Regions from separate parts of the Streptomyces sp. NPDC096311 genome, predicted to be linked through region 1. Evidence: riboswitches for the same ligand, from Rfam matches in the RefSeq annotation. Region 1 holds a riboswitch; each other region holds the start of a gene.
The links. A riboswitch is a leader RNA that binds a small molecule or an ion and turns the genes downstream of it on or off. The one in region 1 is predicted to bind thiamine pyrophosphate.

Region 1 (4,879 bases):
GATCAAGAAGGACACCTCGACCGCGGCGATCTGCTCCTGCAGGACCTGCGCCATCACGGCGACTGACTCCACCGGCGGTGCCTTCTCCACCGCCGCCAGCATGCTGCCCAGCCAAGTCCCTTCAGCAGTCACGTTCTGCGCCTCCTTCGTCGGCCTTTAGGGGCCCGGCGGACGGGGACTTCTTGCTCATCAATTCTGAGGTTCGCCGCCGATAACGCACAGTTTGTCCGCAATGCCCCTAGCGTATCCCCGTCCACCTCTGTCGGCCGATGCGCGACAGCCGACCCGAATCACCCATCAGCGACCCGGCGGCGGCCTGCATTTGACCGCCGATGACCGATCCCTATAGAGGTGCGGATCAGATATGCATGGAGACCGCGTCTCGCGTTCAGCGAAGAGGATGGCTGTTGGCTACTGCAGTCGAATACGTGTCGAAATTGTGGAAGGGCGCTCGATGGTGACCAACGTCGACAACTGCCGACAGCTCAGCAGCAGGTCAGAGTATTGATCGATTAGGCGGCCGCAGGTCAGAGCCGCCCGTGATCAGTTGTGGCTGTTCTGAGGAACGAGCGTGCGCGGCCGCGCCCTGGCCAGATCGCCCCCTTGTGTGCTCTTCGTGTACGTGTCACACAGTTCAGAGGCGGGGACCTGGGGAGGGGAGCACTGTATGTCGGTGTTGGGTGGCTATCCGGTAGGACCGTCGGCCTGGGCCGTCGAGCGGTTTGGGCGGCATGCCGGCACGCTTGCCGCTGCGGTCCCGGTGCAACTGGTCCAGGCGCACGGGAAAGCTCATGCCGCGCACCTTGCCGCGGGACTGAAGAAGCGGAGTCCGTACGGTGTCGCCCTTGCGGGCGTGGTGCGCGAGAACCTGGCGGAGACGGCGCGCGAGCTGGGGGAAGCCGTGCGAGACGTGCGCGGATACGAGTATGCGGTGATCAACGATCACGCACTCTTCCCGTTCCGGTACGCGGACAGGCCGAGGCCCCTGGACCGAGCCCGGTTGCCCGCCAATGCGTCGCCCACTCGGCACCGGCTGTTCCGGGCGCACGGGCCGCAGCCTCCGGAAGGCCTGTTTGACGTCGATGAGGACTTGGCGACCGAGGAGTACCTGGGGCTGCACGAAGTGTTCGAGGAACTGGGAGCTTCCACCAGGCTGGTCTGTGTGTTCTTCACGGCTGACGCCGAAAACGGCATCCATGCCATCCACTGGGGGGACGCCCATCTCGAACCTGACCGTACCTTCACATGGCGCTACAGGGAACAGCTCCCGGTCGCTCCCATGCAGCTGGAGTGACGGACGATGGAGCCGTGGCATGGACGTGGCTGGTCGGGGCTGACTGAGTCCCGGGCCGTCCCTGGGCCGTGCGAGGACGGCCGAAGCTGACAGAGGACGCCCACGGGTGACCACCCCCACCCCGCTCTGGCCTGGGCCCCCGGAGTTGATCTGCGACACTGGATGGGTTATGCCTGCACCCGGAGAACTCACATTCGTCGCCCCCCGCGGAGCCAAGAAGCCGCCGCGGCACCTCGCCGACCTCACGCCCGCCGAGCGCAAAGAGGCGGTTGCCGCGATCGGTGAGAAGCCGTTTCGCGCCAAGCAGCTCTCGCAGCACTACTTCGCGCGGTACGCGCACGACCCCGCGGAGTGGACGGACATCCCGGCCGCCGCGCGCGGCAAGCTCCAGGAGGCGCTGCTTCCCGAGCTGATGACGGTCGTGCGGCATCTGTCGACCGACCAGGACACCACCCGCAAGACGCTGTGGCGCCTGTTCGACGGCACGCTCGTCGAGTCCGTGCTGATGCGCTACCCGGACCGGGTGACCATGTGCATCAGCTCGCAGGCGGGCTGCGGGATGAACTGCCCGTTCTGCGCCACCGGACAGGCCGGGCTGGACCGGAACCTGTCCACGGGCGAGATCGTGCACCAGATCGTGGACGGGATGCGGGCCCTCAGGGACGGCGAGATCCCGGGCGGCCCGGCGCGGCTGAGCAACATCGTCTTCATGGGCATGGGCGAGCCGCTCGCCAACTACAAGCGAGTGGTGGGCGCCATCCGCGCGCTCACCGACCCCGAGCCGGACGGGCTCGGGCTCTCGCAGCGGGGGATCACCGTGTCGACGGTCGGGCTGGTGCCCGCCATCCACCGGTTCTCCGACGAGGGCTTCAAGTGCCGCCTCGCCATCTCGCTGCACGCCCCGGACGACGAGCTGCGCGACACCCTCGTGCCCGTCAACACGCGGTGGAAGGTGCGCGAGGTGCTGGACGCCGGCTGGGAGTACGCGGCCAAGTCCGGGCGCCGGCTGTCCATCGAGTACGCCCTCATCCGGGACATCAACGACCAGGCATGGCGTGGTGACCGGCTCGGGCGGCTGCTCAGGGGCAAGCCCGTACACGTCAACCTCATCCCGCTGAACCCGACACCAGGTTCGAAGTGGACCGCCTCGCGGCCCGAGGACGAGAAGGCCTTCGTCGAGGCGATCGCGGCTCACGGGGTGCCGGTGACCGTCCGGGACACCCGGGGCCAGGAGATCGACGGAGCCTGTGGTCAGCTCGCCGCCACCGAGCGGTAATCTGGCGAGGTCCAACCACATCTTCATATTCCGACAGGGGAGCGCCACAGCGCTGAGAGTGCGGTAGCCGGAGCACCGGTGGGCCGCAGACCCTCTGAACCTTGCCCAGGTCATTCTGGGTAGGAAGTTCGGGCATCACTCAAGCTGTTGCGCCCTGCCCGGGAACCTTCCGAGGATCCCGGGCAGGGCCGCGTCTCTTCCTGGTCATCCCAGGAGGAATTCAGTGATCACCAAGAGGACGACCACGGCCGCCGTCATCGGGCTGGGCCTCGTCACGCTGTCCGCGTGCGGGTCCTCCGACAGCGGCGGTGCCGGGGACTCCAAGACCATCACGCTCGTCAGCCACGACTCGTGGGCCGTGTCGAAGAGCGTGCTGGAGGACTTCGAGAAGCAGTCCGGGTACAAGGTCAGGGTCCTCAAGGACGGCGACGCCGGGCAGGCCGTCAACAAGGCCATCCTCACCAAGGACAACCCGCAGGGCGACGTCTTCTTCGGCGTCGACAACACCCTGCTGTCCCGCGCGCTCGACAACGGGCTGTTCCAGCCGTACGAGGCCAAGGGCTCCGACCAGATCGTCCAGCAGTACCGGATCGACCAGGACAGGCACCGGGTCACGCCCATCGACTCCGGTGACATCTGCGTCAACTACGACAAGGCCTACTTCAGCAAGCACGAGCTGGCCCCGCCGGCCTCCTTCGACGACCTGATCAAGCCCGCGTACAAGAACCTCCTCGTCACCGAGAACGCGGGCACGTCCTCGCCCGGCCTCGGCTTCCTGCTCGGGACCGCTGCGAAGTACGGGGATGGGGGCACCTCCCGCTCGAGCGAAGCCGAGAGTGGGGGAGGCTGGCAGGACTACTGGAAGAAGCTCAAGGCCAACGGCGTGAAGGTGGTCGACGGCTGGGAGCAGGCCTACAACGACGAGTTCTCCGGGTCCGCGGGCGGCAAGAAGGCCAAGGCCGACCGGCCGCTGGTCGTCTCGTACGCCTCCTCCCCGCCCGCCGAGGTGATCTACGCCGATCCGAAGCCGAAGACCGCGCCGACCGGGGTCGCGAGCGGCACCTGCTTCCGCCAGGTCGAGTACGCGGGGCTGCTGAGCAACGCGAAGAACACCAAGGGCGGCAAGGCGCTTCTCGACTTCCTCATCAGCGTCAAATTCCAGGACGACATGCCGCTGAACATGTTCGTGTACCCGGTCCGCGAGACCGCGCAGGTACCCGAGGAGTTCGTGAAGTTCGGCCCGCAGGCCAAGAACCCCGAGACCCTGGCCCCTGCCAAGATCGCCGGCAACCGTGACCAGTGGGTCAAGTCGTGGACCTCGCTCGTACTGAAGTAGCGCCTCGAAGGAGCCGCAAGGAGAGCGTGACGCGGATGGGGCTGATGGCCCTGCCCGTCGCGTTCTTCGCCGTCTTCTTCGCCTATCCCGTCACCGCGATCGTCGCCCGTGGCCTCAAGATCGACGGGGCCTGGCGGTTCGGACGGATCGGTGAGGTGCTCGCGCAGTCCGACATCCGGCACGTCCTGTGGTTCACCACCTGGCAGGCGCTCGCCTCCACGGCGCTCACGCTGCTGATCGCGCTCCCCGGCGCGTATGTCTTCGCGCGCTTCGATTTCAGGGGCAAGCAGGTGCTGCGGGCGGTGGTGACCGTCCCGTTCGTACTGCCGACGGTCGTGGTCGGTACGGCGTTCCTGGCCCTGGTGGGCCGGGGCGGACTCCTCGACCAGCTGTGGGGTGTACGGCTGGACACCACCGTCTGGGCGATTCTGCTCGCGCACGTCTTCTTCAACTACGCGGTGGTCGTACGGACCGTCGGTGGCCTCTGGTCGCAGCTCGACCCGCGTCAGGAGGAGGCCGCGCGGATGCTGGGTGCCTCCCGGTTCGCGGCCTGGCGCAAGGTGACGCTGCCGGCGCTGAGCCCGGCCGTGGCCGCCGCCGCGCTCATGGTCTTCCTCTTCACCTTCACCTCGTTCGGTGTGGTGCAGATCCTCGGCGGGCCGACCTTCTCCACCCTCGAGGTCGAGATCTACCGGCAGACCTCGGAGATCTTCGACCTCGCGACCGCGGCGGTGCTGACGATCGTGCAGTTCGTGGCGGTCGTCGCGATCCTCGCCGTGCACGCCTGGACCGTACGCCGCCGGGAGACCGCCCTGCGCCTGGTGGCCCCGGAGGTGACCGTGCGCAGGCCGCGCGGGGCCGGCCAGTGGGCACTGCTGGGCGGGGTCCTGGCGAGCATCCTCGTTCTTCTCGTCCTGCCGCTCGGGGTACTGGTCCAGCGGTCCCTGGACGCACCCGGCGGCTACGGATTCGC
Region 2 (4,879 bases), on a different contig from region 1:
GTAGGCACGGGGGCGGCCGCCCCCACCCAGCCGAACCGGCCTCAGCCCGAGCCGCCCTCAGCCCGGATCGGCGATTCGGTTGAGCCACTCCTGCACGAGGCCGCGTTCCGGCGCCGTCAGGGCGTCGGTCTGCGGGAGTACGGCCCGGAGGGTGACGGCGGCCGCGACGGGCCCGGGTGCGGGCGCGACAGGGGCGTCCATGGCGATCGCCGCGATGACCGCCTCGCGGGCGGTGCGGGCCGGCTCCGGATCCCGGCGGTCCCCAGGGGTGGCGATGAGCGTGAGCGTCGTACCGCAGCCGGCCGCGTGGACGAGGTCCGCGGCGCGGTCCTCGGGGACGCGCGGCCGGCCCGCCTCGGCGATGCGCCGCATGTGCTCGGCGAGGACCTCGAAGGCGGCCAGCGCCACGGGCGAGGGCGTACCGGGGCGGTACCGGCCGTACATCAGGGTGTACAGCGCCGGGTTGGCCAGGCCGAGGCCTACGTGCGGATCCCCGCCGGCGCGAAGGTCCTCGACCGGGTCGTCGGTGGGCTTCCGGGCGGCCCTGCTGGTCAGGTACGCGGTGAAGCCGTCGGCGACGACCGCGTCGAGCAGGCCCTCTTTGTCGCCGAAGAGGCGGTAGACGGTCGGCGGATGCACGCCCGCCGCGGCGCTCACCGCCCGGGTCGAGACAACGATCACGCCGACCGACTGACGTCCGGGTTCCCCTTCGGTCGCCGCGCGGGACGGCGGCGTCGTCCGCCGTGCGGACGGATCCGCGGCGTTCAGGCGCGCGTGCGCCAGCCGTGGTCGACCGGTCCGAGGCCCGCGCCCAGGGCGAATCCCGCGGCGATCGCGCCGGTGACGTACTCCTTCGCCAGCCGCACCGCCTCCGGCACCGCCCGCCCCTGCGCCAGCCCCACCGCGATGGCCGAGGCCAGGGTGCAACCGGTGCCGTGCGTATGACGGTTGTCGTGGCGTGGGGCCCGGAACCAGTGTTGTTCGGTGCCGTCGGTCAGCAGGTCGACGGCCTCGCCGGGCAGGTGGCCGCCCTTCACCAGGACCCAGCGGGGCCCGTACGACAGCAGCTGTTCCGCGGCCCGGCACATGTCGCGCTCGCCGGTGGCCTTGATCCCGGTCAGCTCGGCGGTCTCGTCGAGATTCGGGGTGGCCACCGTCGCGAGCGGCAGCAGGGCGGTCCGTACGGCGTCCAGCGCGTCGTCCGCCAGCAGCCGGTCGCCGTGCTTGGAGACGCTCACGGGGTCCACCACCACGGGTGCGCCGACGTCCGAGAGCAGTTCGGCGACGGTCTCGACGAGCAGGGGCGAGGCGAGCATGCCGGTCTTCACGGCCTGCACACCGATGTCGTACACGACGCTGCGGTACTGCGCGCGCACCGCCTCGGCGGGAAGCTCCCAGGCTCCCTGGACGCCGAGGGAGTTCTGCGCGGTGACGGCGGTGAGCACGCTCATCCCGTGCGCGCCCAGCGCGAGCATGGTCTTCAGGTCGGCCTGGATACCGGCGCCGCCCCCGGAGTCCGATCCGGCGATGGTCAGGACACGGGGCGGGGCGGTCGGCGTGTTCGCGGGCATGGTGGGTGTCACTCCGTACGAAGGGGGTGAGAGGGGGTCGGGGTCAGCGGCGCAGGCGCAGCGGGGCGTAGACCAGCAGGGCCGCGACGAACGCCACCCCGTAGGCGGTGTCGGCGCCGTGCAGGGCATGCGCGACCGGGCCGACGTACAGGCTGGTGCTCATGAAGGGCACCGCGGCGGCGAAGGCGGCGGCGAACGCCACGAGCGCGGGCCACCACGGGCGCGGGCGGGCGCTCTCGACGGCCAGGTCGACGGGGGCGCCGCCGCGGGCCCTGGCCCGGGCGAGCCAGTCGACGACGACGATCGCGACGAACCCGGGAATCCAGTAGCCGACGAACAGCAGGACGTTCTGGAAGCGGGCCGTGGTGTCGGCGGCGTGCATCCACAGCACGAGCGGGAAGCCGAGGACGGCGGCCAGCGCGGCGGCGGCCGGACGCGGTAGCCGTACACCCATGGTCTGCAGGGCGAGCGAGCCGCTGTAGTCGTTCATGGCGTTGCTGCTCAGCGCGGCGAGCGCCACGGCGAGCAGGCCGAACGCGCCGAGGGCGCCGCCGCCGAGCAGGGTGTCGACGCCGCGGGCGGTCTGGTCGGTGAAGACGGCCGCGCCCCACAGTCCGAGCGCCTGGACGGCCACGAAGGACACGGCGATGCCGGCCAGGGTGTACCAGAACATGCGCGGGCGGGACGCCGTACGCGGCAGATAGCGGCTGAAGTCGCTCGCGTACGGGGCCCACGACAGCGCGAGGCTGAGCGCGATCGTGCAGGTCAGGACGAAGGCCCCGGCCCGGTCGGCGCCGTGGGCGGTGGCGGCGGGGGTGGTGTGGGCGCCGCTCAGGAGCTTGACGGTCAGGGCCACGAACGCGGCGGCGAGGGCGAAGGTCATCACGGTCTGGAGCCGGTGGATCACCTCGTAGCCGAGGACGCCGAGCGCCCCCTGCGCCGCCATCATGACGAGCACGCCCAGCCAGAACGGCCAGCCGCACAGCTGGGCCAGCGCGTCCCCTCCGAAGAGGCCGATCAGCGCGTCCCAGGCGATGGACGAGAGCCACTGCAGGGCGCCGGGGACGACCACCGCCCGGCCGAACGCGAGGCGGGCGAGGGGCAGCTGTCCGGCGCCGGTCTGGCTCCCCCAGGTGCCGAGGTACGCGGTCGGTACCGCCCCCAGAAGGGTGCCCAGCACGACGGCGGCGAGCGCGGTGGAGAAGTCCAGGCCGAGCGCGATGCCGACGGTGCCGGTGAACACGCCGGTCATGGTCAGGTTGGGGGCGAACCACACGGTGAACAGGCGGCCGGGGCCGCCGTAGCGGTGGTCCTCCGGGACCGGGGCGATTCCGCGCGCCTCGACGTGCAGATCCCCCGGGGCGGTGGGCATCCGCCCGTCGAACACGCCCTGCGGGCCTCCGACGGCCACCTCACCGCGAGCGTTACGGGCATACGGCAACGACATGAGACATCCCTCCGCCAGTCCTAACTGGTTCAGGTTCGACGGGTGTGATCTCAGCCCTCGTGCGGGGCACCCCGTGTCCGGTTCGGCGGTCAGGATAGCCCGGCGGGCGCGGTCTGCCCCAGGGGGAGGTGCCCGCGCGGGCCGTACGCCCCCGCGGCTACGCGTCGACGCGCGGCTCCTTGCCCTGGTACGCCGCGGTCAGCAGCGCCAGTACACCGTCCACGGTGACCTCGCGCGGGTTCGGGTACGGCTGTCCGGCGGCCTGCTCGGCGGCCACCGCCAGGTCGGTCTCCTTGAGGCCGAGTTCGGCGAGGCTCCGGGGGGCGCCGAGGCTTCCGGCCAGGGCCCACAGGGCGTGGGGGACGTCGTCGGCGCCGCCCAGGGCGCGCGAGAGCGCCGCGACAGCCCGGGGTGCGGCGGGCGCGTTGTAGGCGAGGGCGTACGGGAGGACGACCGTGTGCGTCTCGGCGTGCGGCAGGCCGAAGGTCCCACCGAGGACGTGGCACAGCTTGTGGTGCAGGCCCATGGTGGTGGCGCCGAGACAGGCGCCGCAGAGCCAGGCGCCGTACAGGGCCCGGCCGCGCGCGTCGAGGTCACCGGGGGCGGCGGCCACCAGCGGCAGGGCCTGCGTCATCGCCCGTACGCCCTCCTCGGCCATGAGCGAGACGAGGGGCGAGGCGTCGGGCGCGTAGAGGGCCTCGACGGCGTGGGCGAGCGCGTTGACGCCGCTGGTGACGGTGAGGGGGACGGGGAGCGAGAGGGTGAGTTCGGGGTCGTAGACGACGCTGCGGGGCTGGACGGCGAAGTCGCGTCCGGTGCGCTTGGCGCCGTGCTCGGTGAGTCCCCAGACCGGGGTCATCTCGGAGCCGGAGTAGGTGGAGGGCACGGCGATCAGGGGCAGACCGGTGCGCAGCGCGATCGCCTTGCCCAGGCCGATCGCCGAGCCGCCGCCGACCGCGACACACCCGTCGGCGCCGGCCGCGCGCGCCGCCTCGACGGCCCGGTCGGCGACCTCGACGGGTACGTGCATCCGGGCCTCGGCGTGCAGCCCCGCGCAGGCCTCGCCCAGGGCGTCCGCGACCGCGCGTGCCGTGTCCTCGCCCCTGCTGCCGCAGACCACCAGCACCCTGCGCAGCCCGAGCCTGGCGGCCTCGTCGGGGGTCGCGGAGACGGCGGCGCCGGGCCGGAAGACGATCCGCGCGGGCCGGGTCTCGTAGGAGAAGTCGAGCGGGGTGTTCCTGTCGGCCATGGTGCTCATTCCGGTTCCAGTACGAGGTCGAAGCGGGCGTGGCGGAAGGGGTTCGGGACGCCGAACTCCCGTGCCAGGGACGGGTCGTCGGTCTCTGTGAAGTCCTGGACCAGGCTCTTCTTGACGGCGAACACCGCGTCGGAGTCCAGGTAGTCGCTGCCCGCGACGAAGATGTGCGTGGTGACCGGGGTGTGGCCCTCGGCCGAGGCGATGAAGTGGATGTGGGCCGGGCGGTAGGGGTGCCGGGCCGTGGCGCGCAGCAGTTCGCCGACCGGGCCGTCGGTGGGGATCGGGTACGGGCTCGGTACGCAGGTGCGGAACCAGAAGCGGCCTTCGGCGTCGGCGGTGAACAGTCCCCGCCCGTTGCCGGCCGGCTGCTGTACGTCGTAGTAGCCCTCGGAGTCGGCCTGCCACACGTCGAGCACCGCGCCCGGCAGCGGGGTGCCGCCCTTGCCCAGTACCCGGCCGCTGACCACGCACGGCTCGCCCCTGCCCACCAGGTCGATGTTCGCGCCGAGTGCGCGGATCGGCGATCTGGTCAGGTGGAACGGGCCGAGGACCGTCGACTCGGTGGCACCCGGGCCGCGGTGGCCGCCCAGCGTCTCCAGGAGC
Region 3 (4,879 bases), on a different contig from region 1:
CGCCGGTCTTGACGTCGTCACGATTGGGCAGGCCCAAGTGCTCCTTGGGCGTGACATAGCAGAGCATGGCCGTGCCCCACCAGGCGATCATCGCGGCACCGATGCCGGAGGTGATGTGGTCGTACGCCGGCGCGACGTCCGTCGTCAGCGGGCCGAGCGTATAGAACGGAGCTTCATCACAGATCTCCTGCTGAAGGTCGATATTCTCCTTGATCTTGTGCATCGGGACATGTCCCGGGCCCTCGATCATCGTCTGTACGTGAAAACGCTTCGCGATCGTGTTGAGTTCCCCGAGCGTCCTCAACTCCGCGAACTGAGCCGCGTCGTTGGCGTCCGCGATCGACCCGGGCCGCAGCCCGTCGCCGAGCGAGTACGTGACGTCGTACGCCGCGAGGATCTCGCAGAGTTCCTCGAAGTTCTCGTAGAGGAACGATTCCTTGTGGTGCGCGAGGCACCAGGCCGCCATGATCGAGCCGCCGCGCGAGACGATGCCGGTCTTGCGGTTCGCGGTGAGCGGCACGTACGGCAGCCGCACGCCCGCGTGGACCGTCATGTAGTCCACGCCCTGCTCGGCCTGCTCGACGACCGTGTCCTTGTAGATCTCCCAGGTCAGCTCCTCGGCGCGGCCGTCCACCTTCTCCAGAGCCTGGTAGAGCGGCACCGTGCCGATGGGGACAGGGGAGTTGCGCAGGACCCATTCCCGCGTGGTGTGGATATTGCGGCCGGTGGACAGGTCCATGACCGTGTCCGCGCCCCAGCGGGTCGCCCAGGTCATCTTCTCGACCTCCTCCTCGATGGAGGAGGTGACGGCGGAGTTGCCGATGTTGGCGTTGACCTTCACCAGGAACCGCTTGCCGATGATCATCGGCTCGATCTCCGGGTGGTTGACGTTCGCGGGCAGCACCGCGCGACCGGCGGCGATCTCCTCGCGTACGACCTCGGGGTCGACGTTCTCGCGGACCGCCACGAACTCCATCTCGGGCGTGATCTCGCCCCGCCGGGCGTACGCGAGCTGCGTGACCGCCTCTCCGGGACGGCCTCGACGCGGCTGGCGCGGCCGCCCCGGGAAGACCGCGTCGAGGTTGCGCAGGCCCCCGCGCGGTGAGGTGTGCTTGATTCCGTCGTCCTCGGGACGGACGGGACGGCCCGCGTACTCCTCGGTGTCACCGCGGGCGATGATCCAGTTCTCGCGCAGTGGCGCGAGGCCCCTGCGCACGTCGGTGTCGACGATCGGATCGGTGTACGGGCCGGAGGTGTCGTACAGCGTGACGGACTGCCCGTTGGTGAGGTGCACTTGACGGACCGGCACCCGCAGATCGGGGCGCGAACCCCCGACGTATCCCTTGTGCCAGCCGATGGACTTCCCGGCCTCCCGCGGCTGTTCGCCCTCGGGCGCGGCAGGCGCCTCGCCCATCTGGCTGGAGGCAGGCGTGCGTACGTCCTTGTTGGTCATGAGACCTACTCCCTACGCCGGCATTACCCGGTAACAGGTTCGGCGGTCGACGCAGCGGATTCCGTCTGCCGATGTCCCTTGTGAAACATCACTCGTTCCACGTGAAACATCGCTAAGACGGAGGTCAGCGCCCTCTCAGCCCGGTGCTCCGAGCTCCCGCGTGTGCAAAGGTGACTCCACGCTAGCGTCATATCTGGCGCGGTGAACAGAGGGCCCTCGCCGTTCTTGCGATGATCGGTCGGTGACCACAACGCAGCAGCCCCCGTTCCCGCCGTCCGAGCCGCCGCGCCGACGCGGTCCCGGAGACGGCTATGGGCCTGGTTCCGGAGACGGCCGCGGGCACGGGCCGGGTGGTGGCCCCGGCCCCGGTCCAGGAGTCGGGCATGGGCACGGACCGGGTGAGGGACACGGGCACGGCCCCGGGGGCGGACACGGACATGGATCCGGGTCTGGGGACGGGCCTGGGAAGGGACCTGGACCGGGGAACGGGCACGGCCCTGGAGACGGGCACGGGTCTGGGGAAGGGCACGGGTCTGGGCACTCGCACAGTCACAGCCATGGGCCCGCCACGCCCGTCTCCAAGCATCTGCGCAAGGTCATCGCGGCCATCCTGATCCCCTTCGCCGCCGCGGTCGTTGTAGGTCTCGCGGTGCTCTGGCCCGGTGGCGCCCCTTCCCACGAACGCACCGGCGTCGGCTTCGACCGACAGACCCAGCAGGCCACGGTCACCAAGGTCGACAAGGTCAGCTGCAAGTCCGTGAACGCGTCGGGGGAGACCTCGACCGGCGACACGTCCACCGCCGAGGGCTCCTCCGCGCAACAAGAGGCGACGGGCGACTGCAAAAAGGCGACGATCCGGATCGACACCGGCAAGGACAAGAACCGCACGTTCACGGAGATCATCCAGCCTGACCAGTCACGGCAGTTGCACGAGGGCGAGAAGGTCGTGGCCGCCTACGAGCCCTCCGCGCCCAGGGACCTGCAGTACTCGGTCACCGATGTGAACCGGAAGTTCCCGATGGCGCTGCTCGCCGGGATCTTCGCGCTGGCCGTCGTGGTGGTGGGCCGGATGCGCGGTGTCATGGCGCTGGTAGCACTGGCCATCAGCTTCGTGATCCTGACCTTCTTCATCCTGCCCGCGATCCTTCAGGGCTCGAATCCGCTGGTCGTGGCCGTAGTCGGGGCGAGCGCGATCATGCTGATCGCGCTCTACATGTGCCATGGCCTCTCGGCCCGTACGTCCGTGGCGGTGCTGGGGACCCTGCTCTCCCTGGTGCTGATCGGCATCCTCGGCTCGGAGTTCATCGGCTGGGCGGCGCTGACCGGCAACACTGACGACAACACCGGTCTGATCCATGGCCTGTATCCGTCCATCGACATGAGCGGTCTGCTGCTCGCGGGCGTCATCATCGGTTCGCTCGGTGTGCTTGACGATGTGACGGTGACGCAAACCTCGGCGGTCTGGGAACTGCACGAGGCCAGCCCGACGATGGGCTGGCGCGATCTGTACCGTGCGGGCATCCGGATCGGCCGTGACCACATCGCATCGGTCGTCAACACGCTCGTCCTGGCGTACGCGGGTGCCGCGCTTCCGTTGCTGCTGCTCTTCTCGATCGCGCAGAGCAGTGTGGGCACGGTCGCGAACAGCGAACTGGTCGCCGAAGAGATCGTGCGCACCCTGGTCGGCTCGATCGGCCTGGTCGCCTCGGTGCCGGTGACCACGCTGCTGGCCGCCCTGGTGGTCTCCGCGGACCGTCCGGCCGTCCCGGCCGCCGCCACGGAGCCTGTCGAGAGCCGGGCGCCGGCGCGCGGCGGGAAGGGCCGTCGCCGCAAGCACTGAAGCCTCCCCGCGCCCTCGTCCCCGGTGAGGAAGCGTTACTCCGCTTGGGGGGTGCTGGGGCTCAGCCCGCGCTCTGCTCCTCCGCCAGGATGCGGTCCAGCGCCTCGTCGAGATGGGCGTCGAAGTCCGCGAGGGAACGCTCCTGCCCCAGCGGCACCAGCTTGTCCGTGCGGTCGAGGAAGGCCACGAGCGGCGCCGCCCCGGACCGGAACAGCGCGTGGTCACCACCCACCTGGAGCCGGATCAGCACCTCACCGAACGCCTCCGGGTCGGCGGGCGCGATGTGCACATCCCCGTCACCGCACGGCCGTCCCACGCCATCGATCAGCAACTCCCGCCCGAACGCCCAGGTCACGGGCGCGTCGCCGGGCAAATGGAAGGTCAGCCGCACGGCGTAGGGATCACAGGTCTCGTATCGCAGCTCCACCGGAATGCGGAAAGAGAGCTCCTCCGAAACGAGGAAGCTCATCATGACCTCTGCCTGGACCGACTCGCGCATCGCCTACCCCGTCGTTTGCCGTCGACTGGCCAGGAATCATCCCCCTGACTCTGCTGAAATATTGCTCAACGTACACAAGAGATCACAAGGAGTGAGTTTTCAGATGCTGATAGAGATCGAGAGTGTCCCCAGTAGTCTGCCGATCTCACCTTGCAATTGTCGTGCCGCAGGCAGCAGTCGATCGGCCTGGTGAAGAGGGAGAGAAATGGCCATTGCGGCGGCAGTTGTGCCGACCGTGATGGGAAGGGCCGCGCAGACCGTGCCCAGCGCGTACTCCTGGCGCTCGACGACGGGTTCCATCCGTCCCGTCCGCTCCAGTCGCCGCAGCAGACTGACGTTGTCACGCACCGTATAGGGAGTGATCGACTGCACGGGGTAGCGGTCGAGATGATCCCGACGGGCCTTCTCGTCGAGCTGGGACAGCAGACACTGGCCGATCGCGTGGGCGTGTCCGGTCTCCCGGAAGTCCGCCCACTCCTCCACCGCCGGATTCCCTGGGGTGTCGGCGACACACATGACCTCGATCTCGCCGTCACGGTAGACCGCGTAGTACACGGGTGCACCGATCGAATCGCGCCACTGGGCAAGCGTCGCGCTCACCGTGCTGCGACGTTTCTGCTGCGCTCCGCTACTGCCCAACCGCTCGGCGGCCTCACCGAGGAAGAACAGCCCCTTGTCACGGCACAGATAGCCCTCGTGGACCAGGGTCCGCAGCAGGTGGTAGGCCGTCGGCAGCGCAAGCCCGGCCTCCCGGGCGAGCTGCTTCGCAGGCGCCCCGTGCTCGCGCGCGGCAACGGCCTCCAGCAGGCGCATCGCCCGCTGCACGGAGCCGATCAGAGTCGTGGGATGCGGCTCCGGCGACACGGCTTCCAGGGGAGGAGTACGCGCCTCCGGCAGAGGGGTACGCGCCTCGGCGGGCGAGGTGCGCGGTTGGGTGGGCGGGAGACATGTCCCCGCGGAAGCGCTGGACCGCTGGAGGGGTGGGACGGGTGATTGTGCGGGTGCGGTGTCAACCGTGGCCAAGGGGCACTCCCGAAGCGCGAGGGGAACCGCCCGTGCGGGGGGACACGGGAGGGGGCTGTGCGCT

Region 2: linked by a shared signal. The riboswitch ahead of ACIRA5_RS48205 (purine-cytosine permease family protein) and the one ahead of ACIRA5_RS23510 (thiamine ABC transporter substrate binding subunit) in region 1 are both predicted to bind thiamine pyrophosphate.
Region 3: linked by a shared signal. The riboswitch ahead of thiC (phosphomethylpyrimidine synthase ThiC) and the one ahead of ACIRA5_RS23510 (thiamine ABC transporter substrate binding subunit) in region 1 are both predicted to bind thiamine pyrophosphate.

Annotation. Positions count from the first base shown of each region.
Region 1 covers NZ_JBIWFN010000009.1:129,199-134,077, reverse strand. Annotated here, with positions in the region: gene ACIRA5_RS23525 (PP2C family protein-serine/threonine phosphatase) at 1-132, opposite strand, end outside; gene ACIRA5_RS23520 (hypothetical protein) at 668-1,294, shown strand; gene rlmN (23S rRNA (adenine(2503)-C(2))-methyltransferase RlmN) at 1,464-2,570, shown strand; TPP riboswitch at 2,596-2,714, shown strand; gene ACIRA5_RS23510 (thiamine ABC transporter substrate binding subunit) at 2,797-3,906, shown strand; gene ACIRA5_RS23505 (ABC transporter permease) at 3,882-4,879, shown strand, end outside.
Region 2 covers NZ_JBIWFN010000031.1:49,206-54,084, forward strand. Annotated here, with positions in the region: gene ACIRA5_RS48195 (TetR/AcrR family transcriptional regulator) at 58-681, opposite strand; gene thiD (bifunctional hydroxymethylpyrimidine kinase/phosphomethylpyrimidine kinase) at 765-1,571, opposite strand; gene ACIRA5_RS48205 (purine-cytosine permease family protein) at 1,615-3,018, opposite strand; TPP riboswitch at 3,008-3,102, opposite strand; gene ACIRA5_RS48210 (maleylacetate reductase) at 3,176-4,267, opposite strand; gene ACIRA5_RS48215 (dioxygenase) at 4,273-4,879, opposite strand, start outside.
Region 3 covers NZ_JBIWFN010000022.1:93,484-98,362, reverse strand. Annotated here, with positions in the region: gene thiC (phosphomethylpyrimidine synthase ThiC) at 1-1,453, opposite strand, end outside; TPP riboswitch at 1,446-1,623, opposite strand; gene ACIRA5_RS41715 (YibE/F family protein) at 1,695-3,293, shown strand; gene ACIRA5_RS41710 (SsgA family sporulation/cell division regulator) at 3,355-3,792, opposite strand; gene ACIRA5_RS41705 (IclR family transcriptional regulator) at 3,892-4,656, opposite strand.